DNA from 2 places in the Halomonas huangheensis genome. Region 1 is predicted to be linked to the other one. Evidence: predicted binding sites of a transcription regulator. Region 1 holds the regulator's gene; the other holds the start of a gene.
What was found. Region 1 encodes FNR, which switches genes on or off when oxygen is low (the NO sensors DNR and NnrR bind a similar motif). Its sites were predicted from a motif close to TTGATNTANATCAA; they were not measured.
Positions count from the first base shown of each region.

Region 2: AR456_RS13015 (OmpW/AlkL family protein) is a predicted target of FNR. The motif match lies at 2,248-2,261, and genes of this name have one in related genera.

Region 1 covers NZ_CP013106.1:915,095-924,303, reverse strand. Annotated here, with positions in the region: gene AR456_RS04170 (heavy metal translocating P-type ATPase) at 1-1,886, shown strand, start outside; gene ccoS (cbb3-type cytochrome oxidase assembly protein CcoS) at 1,883-2,107, shown strand; gene AR456_RS04160 (sulfite exporter TauE/SafE family protein) at 2,104-2,790, shown strand; gene fnr (fumarate/nitrate reduction transcriptional regulator Fnr) at 2,948-3,685, shown strand; gene ttcA (tRNA 2-thiocytidine(32) synthetase TtcA) at 3,891-4,793, opposite strand; gene AR456_RS04145 (hypothetical protein) at 4,992-5,231, opposite strand; gene AR456_RS04140 (3'-5' exonuclease) at 5,228-5,863, opposite strand; gene AR456_RS04135 (putative nucleotidyltransferase substrate binding domain-containing protein) at 5,904-7,748, opposite strand; gene AR456_RS04130 (sodium:solute symporter family protein) at 7,803-9,209, opposite strand, start outside.
Region 2 covers NZ_CP013106.1:2,977,289-2,986,497, reverse strand. Annotated here, with positions in the region: gene AR456_RS13030 (amino acid ABC transporter ATP-binding protein) at 1-387, shown strand, start outside; gene AR456_RS13025 (YqcC family protein) at 562-906, shown strand; gene AR456_RS13020 (gamma-glutamylcyclotransferase family protein) at 925-1,425, shown strand; gene AR456_RS13015 (OmpW/AlkL family protein) at 1,510-2,151, opposite strand; gene AR456_RS13010 (OmpW/AlkL family protein) at 2,373-2,984, opposite strand; gene AR456_RS13005 (hypothetical protein) at 3,352-3,669, shown strand; gene putP (sodium/proline symporter PutP) at 3,854-5,347, opposite strand; gene putA (bifunctional proline dehydrogenase/L-glutamate gamma-semialdehyde dehydrogenase PutA) at 5,827-9,018, opposite strand; gene AR456_RS12990 (AraC family transcriptional regulator) at 9,195-9,209, opposite strand, start outside.

The DNA of each region.
Region 1 (9,209 bases):
TGCAGGTGCTGATGTTCTCCATCCCTCACTATGTCGCGGTACCTGGCGATCTCAGTCACAACTTCGAACGCCTGTTTGCCTGGCTGGCCGTGGCTCTGACAACCTCCGTCGTGCTGTATTCGGCGCAACCGTTCTTCGGCGGTGCCTGGCGAGACATTCGTAGCCGAGTACTCGGCATGGATGTACCCGTGGCTGTAGCTATCGGCGGCGCCTATATTGCCAGCCTGTGGTCCGTGGTCAGCCAACGTGGAGACATGTACTTCGATTCAGTCTGCATGTTCACTTTCTTCCTGCTGTTCGGGCGCTACATCGAAGCTCGCACTCGTCACCATCACGGTCGAATCGGCAACGCCCTGAGTGGCACTATCCCCGATGCCGCGCTGCGTCTAGACGACCAGCATCATGAACAAGTCATTCCCGCCACCGAACTCATGGCAGGCGACCGAGTGCGAGTACTCGCCGGTGCGCAGGTGCCCGCGGATGGCACGCTGCTGTCACCCTACGCCAGTGTTGATGAGTCGATGCTCAGTGGCGAATCAGTTCCTGCCTCCAGAGCACGAGGCGACATCATCCATGCAGGAAGCCTCGTGGTAGACACACCCCTTGAGTTGAGCGTCACTCGAGCCGGCCATGCAACAAGGGTGGCAAGCATCATCGACCTCTCCGACCGTGCCTTTGCTGAACGCCCTCGTCTCGCTCGCGCTGTCGAGCGTGTGGCGCATCATTTCATCCTCGGACTGCTGTTGATCAGTGCCGCGGTCGCCGCCATCTGGTGGCAAATCGATCCCGCTCGTAGCTTGTGGGTGACGCTGTCGGTGCTGGTCGTCACCTGTCCCTGCGCGCTGGCACTGGCCACGCCCATTTCGTTGACCGTGGCTCACGGCCGCCTACGTCGCGCTGGGGTACTGGTCACTCGCGGTGACGCGCTGGAGGTGCTCGCCAGTATTGATCGGGTGGTGTTCGACAAGACAGGAACCCTGACCCAAGGACAGATGGTACTTGGCGACTGCCGGATAATCCCGGCCACGGCCACGCTGGACAACCACCAACTACTGACTGTTGCAGCCGCACTCGAGTCCGCTTCGGAGCACCCTATCGCTCGCGCCTTTCGGCCCTGGCGCAATGACACGGTAAGGGCCAGTGATATCCGCAATCATCCAGGACAAGGGGTTCAGGCACAGTGTCTGGGGACAGAGTGGCGTATCGGACGTGCTGACTTCGCAGCCGCTGATCACGACCTGCAGCCACCCTCAGATGCCAATTGGCTGCTATTGGCACGCGCAGGCAAGCCCATGGCCTGGCTAGGAGTCGAAGACGACATCCGTGCTGATACGGCGACAACACTTCAGCATTTACGCGACGCAGGCCTCAGCGTGGAGATTCTCTCCGGCGATCGCATATCCAGTGTGGCAAGTATGGCGAGACGGCTTGGTGTCTGCCAATGGCGAGGCGCGGCGCTACCTCAGGACAAACTCGATCATGTGCGCACATTGCAGCAGCAGAACCAACGTGTAGCCATGGTCGGTGATGGCATCAACGACATTGCCGTGCTGGCCGGTGCCGACCTGGCTATTGCCATGCCCGGCGCCAGTGATCTCGCACGTAGTCACGCCGATATTCTGCTGCTTGGAGAAAAGCTCGGCGGCATCACCGAAGCCATTGATGTTGCTCGCACAACGCAACGCATCATCCGTCAGAACCTGAGCTGGGCGACACTCTACAACGTCATTGCCCTGCCGTTGGCAATAGCGGGCCTGGTACCTCCCTGGCTGGCAGTGATCGGCATGTCAGCCAGTTCGTTACTGGTTATCGGAAATTCCCTACGGCTCGGAGCAAGGCAAGGGCGTAGAATGCAGTCGCGGAACACGCCAGGCACAAGCCGATGAATATTCTCTATCTGCTGATCCCGCTGTCATTGATGCTATTGAGCCTGGCGGTCTGGGCATTCTTCTGGGCCGTCAAGCACGATCAGTTTGAGGACCTCGAGGGACCCGCCTGGCGCATCTTGTTCGATGACGATGACACTTGCCGCCGACAGTCGGATGAACACAGCTCCTCCGACCTGCTGGAGCCACCGTCATCAAGCAAGCGGCGAGACCAGCCATGAACCCGACGGGACTCGACCTCCCTCCACTGGCTGCGGCCTTTGTCTTCGGACTCCTGGGCGGCGCTCACTGTGTCGGCATGTGTGGAGGCATCATGAGCGCCCTTACCTTTGCCGTCCCGCCCAGCATGCGACGCCCATCACGCATGGCAGCCCTGTTGCTGGGCTACAATGCCGGGCGCATCACCAGCTATGCGTTGGCCGGGGCCATCGTCGCAGGGCTTGGTGCGCTGGTCGGTCTGGCGCCAGGCGTGCGCACCGTCCTGCAGTGGATGTCGAGCCTGATGCTGTGCTTGATGGCACTGTATATCGCCGATATCTGGAAGGGCCTGCGACACATCGAGGCACTCGGGAAACGCTACTGGAGGTACCTGGAGCCAGTCGGACGCGCATTGCTGCCGGTAACACGGCCACACCAGGCCATACTGTTGGGCGCCCTCTGGGGATGGCTGCCCTGCGGGTTGGTCTACTCAATGCTGAGCTGGAGTCTGGCAACGGCCACTCCCAGTCAGGGCGCCATGCTGATGCTGGCGTTTGGCACCGGCACCCTGCCGGCGCTACTGGTCACCGGCGTCGCCGCAGACCAGATTCGGCGCCTGCTGAATTCACGGGCAACACGGTGGTTGGCAGCCTTACTGGTCATCGCGTTGGCGATCTGGCAGTTGATAGTGACTCAACAGAGTTGAGGTAGTGATCCAGTAATTTCACCGTCAAAAGAGGTAACCGACGATTATCCCCTGATTGGCAGGGTATAATATTGATTATAAGGTGCTGAAGTAATTAAAAGCTTATTTTCGGCGTATTCCACCGATCGCCGATTCACAGGAGCTACCAATGTGTGCCATGGCCCAGGAGCGACGCCCCCCTATGCCGCAGGAAACGCGATGTGAATCCTGCAGTCTCAGTTCTCTGTGTCTGCCACTCGCTCTTGATACTGCAGACATGGAGCGTTTTGACGCCATCATCCGGCGCCACCCACCGATCAAGAAAGGCACCCGCCTGATCGATCAGGGAGACCGCTTCACCAGTGTCTACGCGGTTCGCTCCGGAAGCCTCAAACAGATCATTACCGAAGGCAGCGGCGAAGCCCAACTGACCAACTTCTTCCTGCCCAGCGAATTGATCGGCCTCGACGGGATCGATGATGGTTTCTATTCAGGTAGCGTGGTTGCACTCGAAACCACCACGGTCTGTGAGATCCCCTTCGACCGGCTGGATGCCCTGTCACAGATCCTGCCAGACCTGCGTGCTCAGTTGTTCCGTACCATGAGCAAGGAACTGCGTCATGACCATCGCATGTTGCAGTTGCTGTCCCGCAAGACCGCGGATCAACGCCTGGCCTGCTTCTTCCTTGGCCTGTCGGACCGCTTCCGCCGCCGTGGCTACTCGCCGTTCAGCTTCCGCCTATCGATGTCGCGGTCCGACATCGGCAACCACCTGGGGTTGGCGGTGGAAACCGTCAGCCGTATCCTGGGACGCTTTCAACAGCAGGAACTGGTCTCGGTTTCCGGTCGCGAAGTCAACATTCTCGACATGGGTGCCTTGACCAACCTCGCCGACACCGAAACCACGGCCGACTGACTCGACCGCTCGGGGCTGTTAATCGCTCAGGGCTGTTTCAATCGCTCAGGGCTGTTTCAATCGCTCAGGGCTGTTTCAATCGCTCAGGGCTGTTTCAATCGCTCAAGGCTGTCATGAACAAGAACGCCATCGGGAACACTGCTGGATGCGCTGCCGATGGCGTTCGAATGTAATGCCGTGATGACCCCGCTGATGTTGACGAGGCTCAGCCTGCGTCAACTACATCGATGCGATTACGTTGCCTACGCGCCTGCTCGCCCTCGAGGCCTTCGAAGTCAAACAGGTTGCGATCCGCCAGTTGTGATGGCGCCACATTGGTCACCGCCTTGAACATGCTCTCGAGACGGCCAGGGTGCTTGGACTCCCATTCAGCCAGCATTTCCTTGACCACCTGACGCTGCAGGTTGGGCTGCGAACCACACAGATTACAGGGAATGATTGGAAAGCCCATTTGTTCGGCGTATGCGGCGATATCTGCCTCACGACAATAGGCCAAGGGCCGGATCACAATGTTCTTGCCATCATCGGAAAGCAGTTTGGGTGGCATGGACTTCAGGCTGCCACCAAAGAACATGTTGAGAAATAGCGTCTCGAGAATGTCTTCGCGGTGATGGCCCAGCGCGATCTTGGTTGCCCCGATCTCCTCGGCAAAACCGTACAGAGAGCCACGCCGCAGCCGTGAGCATAGCGCACAGGTCGTCTTGCCCTCGGGGGTCTTCTCCTTGACTACCGAATAGGTGTCCTTCTCGAGAATATGGTAATCGACACCAATACCCTCAAGGTACTCCGGCAGCACATGCTCGGGAAAACCGGGCTGTTTCTGGTCGAGATTGACCGCCACCAGCGAGAAGTTGATCGGCGCGTTACGCTGCAGGCTGCGCAGGATCTCAAGCATGGTGTAGCTGTCCTTGCCTCCAGACAGGCATACCATGACCTTGTCACCTTCCTGAATCATGCCGTAATCAATGATGGCATTGCCGGTGAGACGCCGCAGCCGCTTCTGCAACTTGTTGAATTCGCGTTTTTCTCTGGCCAGCGAGCAGATATCCTCCGCCTCATGTTCCACACTGGAGGCAGGCGTCGGATCAACAGAAATGGCGGGCGACATGGTCATTGCAATACACGGCTGAACGGATGGGGCCGACATTCTAGCATTGCATGGCAGGCCTCCCCAAGCCGCCAGACCACTGTTCGTGGACCTTCAGGAGACTGCCGAGAGATGGCTGCGCATGGAGCCCCATCAACCCGGCGTCTGGTCGCCCGCGAGCAGAAAATTCAGCCTGCCGTCTGAACAGGGACATCGGCGCTACAGGACCTGCAGAATCAATAGATAACGGACCAGCACACCCAACAGCAATACCAGAATCCCACTGCGTTGCCAGGCAAACTCGCGACCGGTCATGGTCAGTCGGCGCTCCCAGAACTTGACCACCGCCCACAGATCACGGGTACGCCGGACATATTGCATATAGGCCACCAACACCATCAGCAACCCACTGACCAACAGCACAGGCTCCAGCCAGGAGAAAACCAGATGAAGACTCATGATCCGCTGTACTCCTCAAGCGCGCCACTCTGCAGGCGTAAATGCATCAAGGCGGTGGTGACCGCATCTCCCAACGCGGTATGCCGCCCCATGACCGGCACTCCCAGACGCTCAGCAACCCGCTCAAACTCCGGCCGCGCCACCACATCAGGATGACTACGGCGCAACTGACGACGATACTCCTGAGCCACATCAATGGTCGCGTTGGGCAAGGCAAACCCAAGCAGCTCCTTCAAGTAGCGATCGAGAATTGCCAGATCATAGCCAATACACCAGCCCACCAGTGGGCGATTACCGATGAAATCGAGTAACCGTGACAGCGCTTCGTCCACGACCAGCCCACCTTCAAGATCAGTGCCTCGCAGTCGGTGGACGCAAATCGAATCTCCGTTCAGCGATCCAGGCCGAGCCAGACGTAGATCAAGCGATTCGCTGGTCAACACTCGGTCATCGCGAATGCGCACCGCAGCAATAGACACCAATTCCGCGGATCTGGTATCGAGCCCGGTGGTCTCACAATCCAGTGATACCATTTCATTACCGGTATAGGGGTTGAACAACCAGCCATAATCGCCCTGAGCCTGACGACGACGGTCGGCTACACGTCTAATCGCTCGCAACATGGTATTCATTCCTGATCAACTCCTTCTTCCATGCGGGTCTGCGCGACACTCATGCATACTCCAGGTGGTAGCGGTGCGACAGACGCCCCTTGAATTCCCTGACAATATGCAGAGCCTCACGCAACAGATCCCGTTCCAACGATGACAAGGACTGCACCACCACACGATTGGCACGCTCACCACTGACCTCCGGCACACTGCCACCGGCTCGCCAGCGCAACTCACTGAATACCTGCAAGGCTTCCCCCAGGTCATCGGCATCCCTACGTGCCACACGACCATCGTCGACCAACGCCTCGAGACGCTCGAGGGTTGAGGTCGCACGTATTCCACGCTCCATGGCCAGAGTGCGCACGCCATGCACGATGGGAAAGACACCACCCTTCTTCAAGTCGATACCGTGCTCCGGGCGCTTCACGGAGCCGAACATCGTCAGCGGTGTCGAGAAGCGCAGCACGGCACGGGCAAAATGACTCAACAACACCTCATTGCCCAGCGTCTCGGTGATCAGGATGTCGCGCAAGCGCTCACCCAGATCTGTATTACCGGCAACACCACAGGCGTCGAACAGAATCGACAGCCGCATCAGGTGATCGGCTTCTGACTTGGCAACCCAACTACGAATCCGCTGCTGCCACTGATCCAGAGTTCCGACCCACTGCGGGTTGGAAATCATGATATTACCGGTGCAGTGTGGGTAACCCAGTCGAGCCAATACATTCGTGAAGTGAGTGGAATCATCGGCGAGGCTCGGCCAGTCGATACCATCCGCCAGGATCAGAGCGTTGTCCTGGTCGGTGCGCGCCACCTGCTCTCCTCGCCCCTCACTCCCCAACAACAGCAAGCAGGAGGCATCTCGCGCGGGTTGCGTCATGCTGAAATCCCAGGCCTTGCGGATGATACGACCGTTAAGCGCAGCCAGCATGCTCATGGCAAAACGCATGCGTACCCCTTGAGCCATCAACGAGTCGACCATATCCGGCATGCGTTGACTGGCTTCCTGCAACTCATCGAGATTGCTTGCCTGCTCCACCTGCAGGCTGATCATATAACTGCGACTGGAAAAGAAACTCAGCACATCGGTCAGCTCGACAATGCCGGCCAGTTGCTCGCCATTCCAGACCACGACGCGCTCTACCTTGTGCTGAGTCATCTCGATCAGCGCTTCAAACAGATACTGCTGCGCATCCACCTCCACCAGCTCGCGACTGGCCACCCCACTCAGCAGCCCTTCGCTGCCATATCCTTCAAGCACCAATGCCTCAAGCATGTCCGTGCGGGTGACCATGCCATAACGGTTCCTGCCGTGGACGTCATCCCCTTGCTCTTCCTTCAGTTCGACCAGCAGGCTGTCGGCCTGACGCTCCCGGAGTAGGCGCACCGCCTCACCGATAGTGGTCGTGTCCGCTACCACTAGAGGCTCACGCTGGCACTCACTGACTCTGGCCATCATGAATCCCGCCAGGCTAGCATCCTGCTGGCTACGCCGCTGACTCATCAACCGTGTCTTCTCGACAATCCGGTTGTGGAAGTACTCGGCAAAGGCCGGTTGACTATCACACAGCGACCGGAACAACTGCGCAGGCATCAGATAACAGAGACTTTCCTGCTCAGCGATGAACCGATAACGGCTGCTACCGTTGAGAACGCTGATGGCACCGAACAAGTCGCCATCGGTGTAGTGACCGATACGTGCGCCCTCGGCAGTTGCATTGGGTTCCAGCTCCGCGACTTCACCCTTGTGAATGACAAAGACGAACTCGCCGGGCTGTCCGGCATCAAGGATGATCGTGTCGCGAGCGAAATACGCCAGATCAAGCCCGGCACACACACGTTCCCGTGCGCTGTCATCCAACAGCGAGAACGGTGGCTCCGACATATCAAGATCAACCATTACCGGCTCCTGAAATGCCCCCGGCCATGGCCGGGGGCACATACCACTCCATCATCAATGCGAGTGAGCGACTCCCGCTCCTCGCGGTACACGCACGCTCTCGACCAGTTCCTGGATTTCCGCGGGCGGAGCCTTGGTGGCACGCGATACCACAAAGGCGACCACAAAGTGCAGGAGCATGCCCAGAGTACCGATACCCTCCGGCGAGATGCCGAACCACCAGATTGACGGGTCGGTATTGATGAATTTGGTGTAGACGATGTAGCAGAAGGTGAAGGACAGGCCGACGATCATGCCGACAATCGCCCCTTCGCGGTTCATGCGCTTGTCGAAGATCCCCATCAGTATCGCCGGGAAGAACGACGACGCTGCGAGGCCAAAGGCGAAGGCCACCACCTGCGCCACAAAGCCTGGCGGGTTGATACCAAAGTAACCGGCAATCACTACCGCAACAGCCGCTGCGCTGCGCGCCGCAATCAGCTCACCCCGCTCACTGAGATGGGGATTGATCTGCTTCTTGATCAGGTCATGAGAGATTGCCGCTGAAATCACCAGCAACAGTCCGGCCGCGGTGGAGAGTGCAGCTGCCACGCCACCAGCAGCCATCAACGCCACTACCCAGGCCGGTAGACCACCAATTTCCGGGTTGGCCAGTACAATGATATCGCGGTCGACATAAACCTCATTGTCGCCCTCGGTAGGTGTATTGGTAACAATGCGCTGGCCATGCTCACCTCGCTCGCCATCGGTTTCCAGCGGACCTGACTGGAACTCCGGCTTGCCGCTGAAGGGGTCACCCGCGCCCATCTGCACACGACCATCATCGTTCTTGTCCAACCAACCGATCAGCCCGACGTTTTCCCAGCTCTTGAACCAACCGGGAATCTCTTCATAGGCGTTGTTGTTGACCGTCTCGATGATATTGGTCCGCGCAAACACCCCCACCGCCGGAGCAGTGGTGTAGAGCAACGCGATGAAGATCAACGCCCAACCGGCACTGATACGCGCATCACGGACACGTGGCACCGTGAAGAAACGCACGATGACGTGCGGTAGGCCCGCGGTACCACACATCAAGGCCGCGGTGATGAAGAACACATTGATCATCGGCTGGCTGCCATCGGTGTAAGGCGTAATCCCCAACTCATCAAGCAAGCCATCGAGGCGATCGAGAATGTACTGGCCACTATCGTTGCCGGCTGCATCGACAAAGGTGGCGCCAAGGCCGGTTTGCGGCAGGACATGGCCAGTCATCATGATCGACAGGAACACCGCAGGCACAATGAAGGCAGTAATCAACACACAATACTGCGCCACCTGGGTATAGGTGATGCCCTTCATGCCGCCCAGCACGGCGTAGAAGAAGACAATAACCATACCGATAACGACGCCTATATTGACGTCAACTTCGAGGAATCGAGCGAATACAATACCGGTACCGCGCATCTGGCCTGCGACATA
Region 2 (9,209 bases), 2.1 Mb from region 1:
CTTGAACGCGTTGGACTTTCCGACAAGGCTGATGCCTGGCCGGCCTCGTTGTCCGGCGGTCAGCAGCAGCGCGTTGGCATTGGCCGGGCCATGGCGGCTCAGGCAGAAGTGATTCTGTTCGACGAGCCGACCTCTTCTCTCGATCCAGAGTGGGTTGGCGAGGTGTTGAGCGTGATGAAAGCCCTCGCCGAGGAGCGGCAGACCATGTTGGTGGTCACCCATGAAATGAGGTTTGCACATGACGTTGCCGACAGAGTCATCTTCATGGACGGTGGCAGCATCGTTGAGCAGGGGCCGCCTTCCCAATTGTTTCAGGAGCCGCGTGATCCTCGAACCCGCAATTTCCTGCGCAAGGTACTGCCTGAAAGCAATCTGAACGATGGTTGAACGGACTGCGCAGAGTTTGGCAGCGGGGATGGCAGGGTAGGGCTGGAACGCGTAGGGCTGGAACGCGTAGTGCTGAATGGGAAGCGCTGGAATGGGGCACGCTGGAAAGGGTGGTCGGCGCCGGCTCTGCGCGCGACAATAGTGTGACATTCCTGCAATAGAACCGGAGCCGAGATGTCGGATCAAGCCGAGGTATATGATGAGCTCGCGGCTGCGTTGCGAGAGCTCGAGGCGACCATGCGCGCCACCAATCTATGGCGTATGGAAGAGCCAGAGGCACGAGCTTTCAATAGTCAGCAGCCGTTCTGTATCGACACCATGAGCATGCCACAGTGGCTGCGATACATCTTTATCGCACGCTTGCAGATTCTGGTGGACAATCGGGCACCGTTACCGGCGAGCTGCGATGTTGCTCCAGCAGTGGATGCCTGGTTGATTCAGGACGGCGCGGGTGCTCAGGATCGAGCGTTGATGAAGAAGGTTGTCGAGGACATCGACCGCTTGGTGACGCATAACTGATCATACCCGGGGAGTTGCATGAGCTGGTACTTTGCCTACGGCAGCAATATGAATGAGGCTCGAGTGCATGCCCGCATTGGTGCGGTGCGCAGGGCCGTTCCGGGAGTACTGGAAGGTTATTGCTTGAGCTTCAACAAGGCGTCTCAGGTTGCGGGAGTCGCCCATGCCAATGTGGTGCCCTGTGTGGGGCAGCGTGTGGAAGGGGCGCTCTTCGAGCTGAATGCAGAGGATCAGATTCTCGCCATGGACCCTTTTGAAGGCTATCCCGTCGAGTACAATCGCCACTGGTTGCCGATAAATGTTGATACCGATGTGGTCTCTGCCTGGGTGTACATCGCTACGGCAGGGCGCGTAGCGGATGCTCTCAAGCCGGCGCGAGAATACCTCGACCACCTGCTGGCAGGAGAGGCCTTCCTCAGTTCTGACTACCACCGTCAATTGGCGGCTGTAGAGGTTGTGGACGGATTGGACGACACGGCTCTGTTGAGGCTCGGCCTATCGCGGCAGTCTCCTCGCTGAGAAGAATCGCATCACCGAACGCATAACGCCCACTTGCAAGTGGGCGTTACTGTTTTCAGGGGGCTGATTCCAGGTGTGGGGAGATCAGAAGTAGAAACTGATACCGCCCATTACCACCACCGGGTCAATATCGACCTTGCCGATGTCGTTTCCGTCGAGCTCGACATCGCTGTCGATGTCGGCATAGGTGATGGAAGTGGTAGCTGCCCAGTGGTCGTTGATGATTAGATCGACGCCCACCTGGGCCGCGGCGCCCCAGGAATCGTCAAGCTCCAGGTCTGCTCCCTTGATCTCGATGTCTTCGTTTGAGAAGTGGGTGTAGTTGACCCCCAGACCAAGGAACGGCTGCACACGTGAATCCAGACCACCCAGTGGATAGTACTGCAGAGTCAGAGTCGGCGGCAGGCTGTCAGTGCTGGCACCAATATGGCTGCCGTCGCCAGCAGTCAGGCTGATATCATGATCGAAGGGTGAAGCCGCCAGTAGCTCAACGCCGAACTTGTCATGGAAACGGTAGCCGAAGGTGAAGGCCACCCCATTATCTGAACTGACATCCGTTGATAGGGTGCCATGCACCAGGTCTCCGTTGTCGGAAGTTGGTGCTACTTTTGCGACTCCCGCGCGGGTGAAAAAGTCACCTTTGCCATAGGCAATGGCTTGGGAGCTGACCAGAGCCGATCCCGCAATGGCAGCAACCAGTAATGATGAAACGAGAGGGCGGCGCATGACATTCTCCTTCTGCACACACTAATGGGCCGGATTCGCTCAATCATGTCGAGCCCGGATTGCTGACAAGTGTATGAAAGGTAAAGGATGTCCATATTGATCCAGCTCAATACCTGTTTGTGCGTTGGTGGTTTCTTCAGGCATGAAAAAACCGCGTCCGAATGAATCGGACGCGGTTTGCGCTTGCTGTGCTACACCGCCGGCTGGCGGCGAGCAATGGCTTAGAAGCGGTAGGTAACGCCAGCACCGACAGTGACCGGGTCGATGTCGAGCCTGGTCTTGTAGGTGCCATCGATGTCGACATCGGTATCGACATCAGCGTAACGAGCCCAGGTACCAACCAGCAGGTTGTCAGTCACGCTCAGATCAACGCCCACCTGGCCGGCGAAGCCCCAGGACTCGTCCAGATCCGCGTTGAAGGACTCGTTGTCGAAGTGGGTGTAGTTGACACCGATTCCGGCATACGGATGCACGCGAGCGTCGCTGATGCCACCCAGCGGGTAGTAGTTGAGCATCAGGTTGATCGGAGTGCTGTCGAAGCTGCCGCCCAGGCCGGTGTTACCCGCAGTCAGGTCCTGATCCATGGTCTGGCTGCCGTTCAGCTCCACGCCCAGCTTGTTGTGGAACAGGTAGCCCATGCCGTAGGCGAAACCAGTGTCTTCTGACACGTTGATGTCGTCACCGTACAGAGCGCCGTTGCCGGACTCGGGGTCGCTTTTCTCGAAGCCACCACGGACGTAGAAGTCGCCGGCCTGATAGGCCAGGGCAGATTGAGCGCCAAAGGCAGTGACGGCCAGCAGTGCAGCAGTACCTACAAGACGTGAAGTTTTCATATCGACTGTCTCCTCATCAGTCTGATGAATCACTCCCTATGCTGGAAGTGATCCTTGAACGATAAGGAGTATAAAAACACTGTTTCCAAATGTCTTGTAGAAAATTCCTATTGAGCGGTAGGCATTTTCTTGGCTATTTCTATGGAACTTTTGTCGAATAGATGGTTCTGTGGATGAATTCAGTGTTACATCCTGTACAGGCTTCGTGCGTTTTGTGTCTCGGGGAGCTGCGTATGTGCAAAGCCGGAGCGATGAACTCGCGGCATCACTGCAAATCGTCTTCACTGTAGGGAAAGGCAGGGCGGTTGCTGTAGGCAGGATCTCTGTGCGAGATACTCGCCACGGCGACATGTCGGGGAGGCTGGGGATGAGAAGAAGTCGACAGGATATGCCCTTGTTCGGGCTGAGCACCCTGCCGGTGGGGCTGGCGGCAATCATGCTGGCGACCTGTGCTGTTCTGGCAGTATGGCTGTTGATTGAGCCTCGCCTGATCAGTGGCCTCGCGTGGCCATGGAGGCTACCGATGATCCTGCTGGGGATCTGGGCACTGGGTGGCGGTCTGGCGCAGCCACTGCTCTATGGAGATGTACCAGCATGGTTGCGGTTGGTGGGTGGGTTGCCCTGGTATCCAGCGGCTCTGGGGGTGTTCATCTTTCTGCTGCTGATCCGGGTACTGTTTATCTAACGCTGCTGATCCAGTCCTGCTGTTCATTCAATCCGTCGGTTTATTCAGGGCTGGCACCGGCCTTTCTGCCACGGGGCTTGTTTGTCGCCTGCTGCGGCAAGTACCGGAGGCCAGTGTCTGGCCGGTCATTAAACGCAAGACGCCTGCCACTGGGGCAGGCGTCTTGTGTGCCAGAGAACGACGGTTACGAGATCGGGCGGAACTCGGTGTCGGTGGCAGTGGCCTTGCTCACCAGTACGATGGCGATCCAGGACAGGAGGAAGCCCGGCACGATTTCATAAATGCCGACACCTTCCATGCCGAGGAATGCCTGATTCCAGCCGAGCGCGATCCAGATAATAACGGTCGCAGCGCCGACCACCAGACCTGCGAGAGCGCCCGTACCTGACATCCTGTTCCATGTCAGCGACAGAATGATCAGAGGACCGAAAGCAGCACCGAACCCTGCCCAGGCATTCGACACCAGGCCCAGTACCTGACTGTTGGGATCGCCAGCGATGAGGGCGGCGATGATACCGACAGCGAGTACGCAGATGCGTCCGACCAAGACCAGTGTCTTGTCATCGGCCTTCTTGTTGAGGAACAGGCGATAGAAGTCCTCGGTCAGAGAAGAGGACGCTACCAGTAGTTGGCTCGAGATCGTCGACATCACGGCGGCCAGCAGTGCGGCATACAGGAAGCCGGTTACCAGTGGATGGAACAACAGGTTGGACAGCACGATGAACAGCGTTTCTGCGTCGTCCAATACCAGGCCATTGCGCTCGATGTAAGCGCGCCCGAAGACACCAAGAGCAACAGCACCCGCCAGTGAAATTGCCATCCAGCCCATGCCGATATTACGCGCAGTGGGGACTTCCTTGACCGTACGAATCGCCATGAAGCGCACAATGATGTGTGGCTGACCAAAGTAGCCTAGACCCCATGCCACGGTCGAAATAAAGCCCACTACCGTGAGTCCCTGGAAGAGAGACAGGAAACTGGGGTCAAGTGAAGCCAATGTCTCCGATGCCTGGGAGAAGCCGCCGCCGCCTTCTCCGAACAAAACCACGGCTGGCATGATCACCAGTGCCAGCATCATGATGCAGCCTTGTACGAAGTCAGTAAGTGATACCGCGAGAAAGCCGCCCATGACGGTATAGGCAAGTACGATAGCCAATGTCAGCCATACCCCTACGGAGTAATCGCTGAAACTCGCAATGTTGATCATTTCACCAAAGGCGCTTTGGAAAAGTTTGCCGCCAGCAACCAGTCCAGAAGCCGTATAGACGGCGAAAAACAGTACGATGATGATGGCTGAGACCGTACGCAGTGCCATGGCGCGGGTCGGAAAACGGTTGGCCAGGAATTGCGGCACAGTCAGCGAATTGTCATAGCGCTCCGTCTGCTCTCGTAGACGTGGCGCAACGACAATCCAGTTGACAAAGGCCCCGATGAAAAGGCCAATTCCGATCCAGGCATTCACCAGACCCGTTAGGTAGAGCGCTCCGGGAAGGCCGAGAAGCAGCCAGCCCGACATATCCGATGCTCCAGCGGAGAGAGCCGCGACAGCGGGCGGAAGCTGGCGTCCGCCGAGCATATACTCTTCGGAGTTCGAGGTGGCACGCTTGGCTGAGTAGATGCCAATTCCGATCATCAGTGCGAAATAGGCGAGCAGGCTAATCCAGACTCCAATTGCCATGTAGATACCCCTTGCTTGTTGATTGAGTTGTTGTCAGGTTTTGCATGGTTTCTTGCAAATGTCATATGACGTATAGCCACATTTGGTGCAATTCTCCAAGCCTTGTAAACCCTACTATAGTTTTGGAATTTGCCCGGTAATGATGGCTTGATCCCTGCGTACCGACTAGTGGGTTGTCCTCTTCTTGTCGCTGATGCCATTGACACCAGTTTTCTTCTGCTTTTACCCACTGGAAGAAGCAGAAGCATGCCTTTAAAGGCCCTTGTTATGGCCATTCTCAAATAAGATGATGGCCATTTCTTCGTGTGATAAAGACCTTTGTGTCTGGTTCTCTCGGCTGTTGCTTTCTATCAGTTACGGCTCTTTATCAGTTACGGTTCTCGGTCATATATTGCTGAGTATATTCTGAATAACGATAGATCACTCCGGGAGATGACCGCTGCCGACCCACTTTGGGGCCGGCAGGAGGGTTCATCTGGTCAGTCGTCATCCATCGCCAGCAGAGAAGCATTGCCGCCCAATGCTGCCGTGTTGTTGGTGACGGTCTTTTCGGTGGCGAAGCGAAGCAGATAATGAGGGCCACCGGCTTTTGGCCCAGTACCGGACATACCCTGGCCACCGAAGGGCTGTACGCCAACGACAGCACCAATGATATTGCGGTTGATATAGACGTTGCCCACGCGCATCTTGCGCGCGATCTCATCAGCGAAGGACTCGTTGCGACTGTGAACGCCGAAGGTGAGGCCATAGCCGCGGGCATTGATGGAGGCGATGACCTTGTCGAGGTCCTGGCTCTTCCAGCGCACTACATGCAGTACAGGACCGAACTGTTCACGCTCGAGGGCATCAATGCTGTCGATCAGGAAGGCGCTCGGAGCAATGAAGGTGCCGTGTTGGGTATGTTCGGCAGTAAGCGGCGTTTCGCCGATCAGGCGGCTCTCTCCCTTGAGGCGATCAATGTGTGCTTGCAGGTTCTTGCGTGCATCCTCATCGATCACCGGGCCGACATCGGTGCCTAGATCACGAGGATCGCCGACATGCAGCTCGGCCATGGCGCCGTCGAGAATTTCCAGAACACGGTCGGCTACGTCATCCTGCAGGTACAGGACGCGTAGTGCGGAACAGCGCTGACCAGCACTCTGAAAGGCAGAGTGAACCACATCGGCCACCACCTGTTCCGGCAGGGCTGTGGAGTCGACGATCATCGCATTCATGCCGCCGGTCTCGGCGACCAACGTAGGCAGCGCGGCATTCTCACGGGCTGCCAGAGCACGGTTGATGATCTGGGCTGTATCCGTACCACCGGTGAAGACCACGCCGGTGATGCGTGAGTCACTGGTCAGCACGCTACCCACGGTCGGGCCATCGCCAGGCAGCAGCTGCACGACATCGCGTGGCATACCTGCCTCGCGTAGTAGCTCTATGACGCGATGAGCGATAATCGATGTCTGTTCAGCAGGTTTGGCGAGAACAGTGTTACCGGATACGGCGGTAGCCACCACCTGGCCGCAGAAGATGGCGACCGGGAAGTTCCACGGGCTGATGGCGGCAAATACGCCTTTACCGCCCATGAACAGTTTGTTGGACTCGCCTGTCGGCCCCGGCAGTTCGGTCGGAGCAGTGAACAGTTCCTCGGCGCGTGCGGCGTAGTAGCGGCAGAAGTCGACGGCTTCGCGGATTTCATCGACGCCATCCGTCAGCAGCTTGCCGCCTTCGCGCGAGCACAGAGCCATCAGCTCGGCGAGGTTGTCTTCCATCAGATCGGCGAAGCGGCGCAGGATGGCAGCGCGTTCGCTCACAGGAGTGGATTCCCAGCCTGGGTAGGCTTGCCAGGCCGCATCGACGGCCTTCTGCGCCTGGTCGGCACTTGTCCACAGCACCGTGCCGACCTTCTGGCGGCGGTCGTAGGGGCTGGTCACGTCATGTACCAGCGCCGGATCGGTGGCGACATCGAAGCCCAGCAGAGGACGCGCTTCGTACTGCTTGTCCATGTGTTTCGCCATGGCATCCATCAGCGGTTGATACTGGCTACGGATATTGAGATTGACGCCGCGTGAGTTCTGGCGCGCCTCGCCATAGATATCGCTGGGCAGCGGAATCTGGGTATTGGCGATGCTGGAGTATTGACGCAGCGTCTCGATCGGATGCACGCAGAGTGATTCCACCGGTACCTTGGGGTCGACCAACTGGTGAACGAAGGACGAGTTGGCACCGTTTTCCAGCAGGCGGCGTACCAGGTAGGGAAGCAGGTCCTTGTGCGCACCCACCGGGGCATAGATACGGCAGTAGGTGCCTTGCGGAGCGCGCTTGAGTGCGGCGTCGTAGAGAGCTTCGCCCATGCCGTGCAAACGCTGGAACTCGAAGGCACGGTCAGCGCTGTTGGCGTGCTCGAGAATCGCTGAGATGGTGTGGGCGTTGTGCGTGGCAAACTGCGGGAAAATACGGCCCCTGGTGTTGTCGGACAGCAGGAAACGGGCGCAGACCAGGTAGGAAACGTCAGTCGAGGCCTTGCGGGTGAACACCGGGTAGCCATCGACGCCGAGCTGCTGAGATTCCTTGATTTCGGTATCCCAATAGGCGCCCTTGACCAGGCGTATGGGAATCTCGTCGCCCTGCAGGTCCGCGAGACGGTTCAGATATTGCAGCACCGGTAGTGCGCGTTTGGAATAAGCCTGTACTACCAGTCCGAAATGGCCCCAACCACGAGTGATGTCATTCTCGTAGACGGCACGGAAGACCTCCAGAGACAGCTCAAGGCGGTCAACTTCCTCGGCGTCGATGGTGATGGCGACGCTATTGTCACGAGCCAGCTTGACCAACTCGAGAACGCTGCCTACCAGTTCTTCGAGAACCTGTTCGCGACGACCGAACTCATAGCGTGGATGTAGAGCGGAAAGCTTGATCGACACCGATGGGGCTGGCGTCTTGCTGCTCAGGCTGCGGCTGGTCTTGCCGACCTGCAGGATGGCTCGCGCGTAATCATCGAAGTAGCCCTTGGCATCCTTGCGGGTGCGAGCGGCTTCGCCGAGCATGTCATAGGAATAGGTATAGCCCTTGTCGAACAACGGCTGAGAGCGCTTCAAGGCTTCATTGATATCCCGACCGAGTACGAACTGCTTGCCCATGACTTTCATCGACTCGACCATGGCGCGTCGAATGACCGGCTCACCCATGCGGTTGACGAGCTTGTTGATGAAGCTTGATGGCTTGCCGTCACGTGGTTTATCGAGGGTTACCACTCGACCGGTCATCAGTAGACCCCAGGTCGAGGCGTTGACCATCCACGACTCACTCTTGCCGAGATGGGCTTGCCAGTCAGCGGGGCCAAGGCGGTCCTCGATCAGGGCGTCAGCGGTTTCCTTGTCGGGAATACGCAGCATGGCCTCGGCCAGACACATCAGCATCAGGCCTTCATGGGTGTCGAGACTGTACTGCTGAAGCAGCTCATCAATGGTGTCGACCGCGGTGTCCATCTCACGTACTTCGCGAACCAGTGACGCCGTGCTTTCGGCCACGTGCTTGATATGCTCGTCCTTGCCATCGAGCAGTTTGATCAGCTCCTCGACAAAAGGACTTTCCTCAATCGCATAGTGATCACTGATATCGGCGAACAGGCTATCGAGGTCGCGCTGCCAGGTGGCAGCATCGAGCATATTGTTGGCGTTGAGCATGTCAGTCCCCATGTGTTGAGCCGCCCGGTCGGCGGAATGGATCCCGTCGCGGAAATTCAGACCGCGGAATCTGGGCATGCTGCAAGACTAGGCGTGTCGAAGTGATGATGCTTGTCAAAATCAACGGAGGATTTGCAAAATCCGCCGCCGTTTTAACTCAACGTAGCTGTATTTAATCAGGGCTGCGTAGT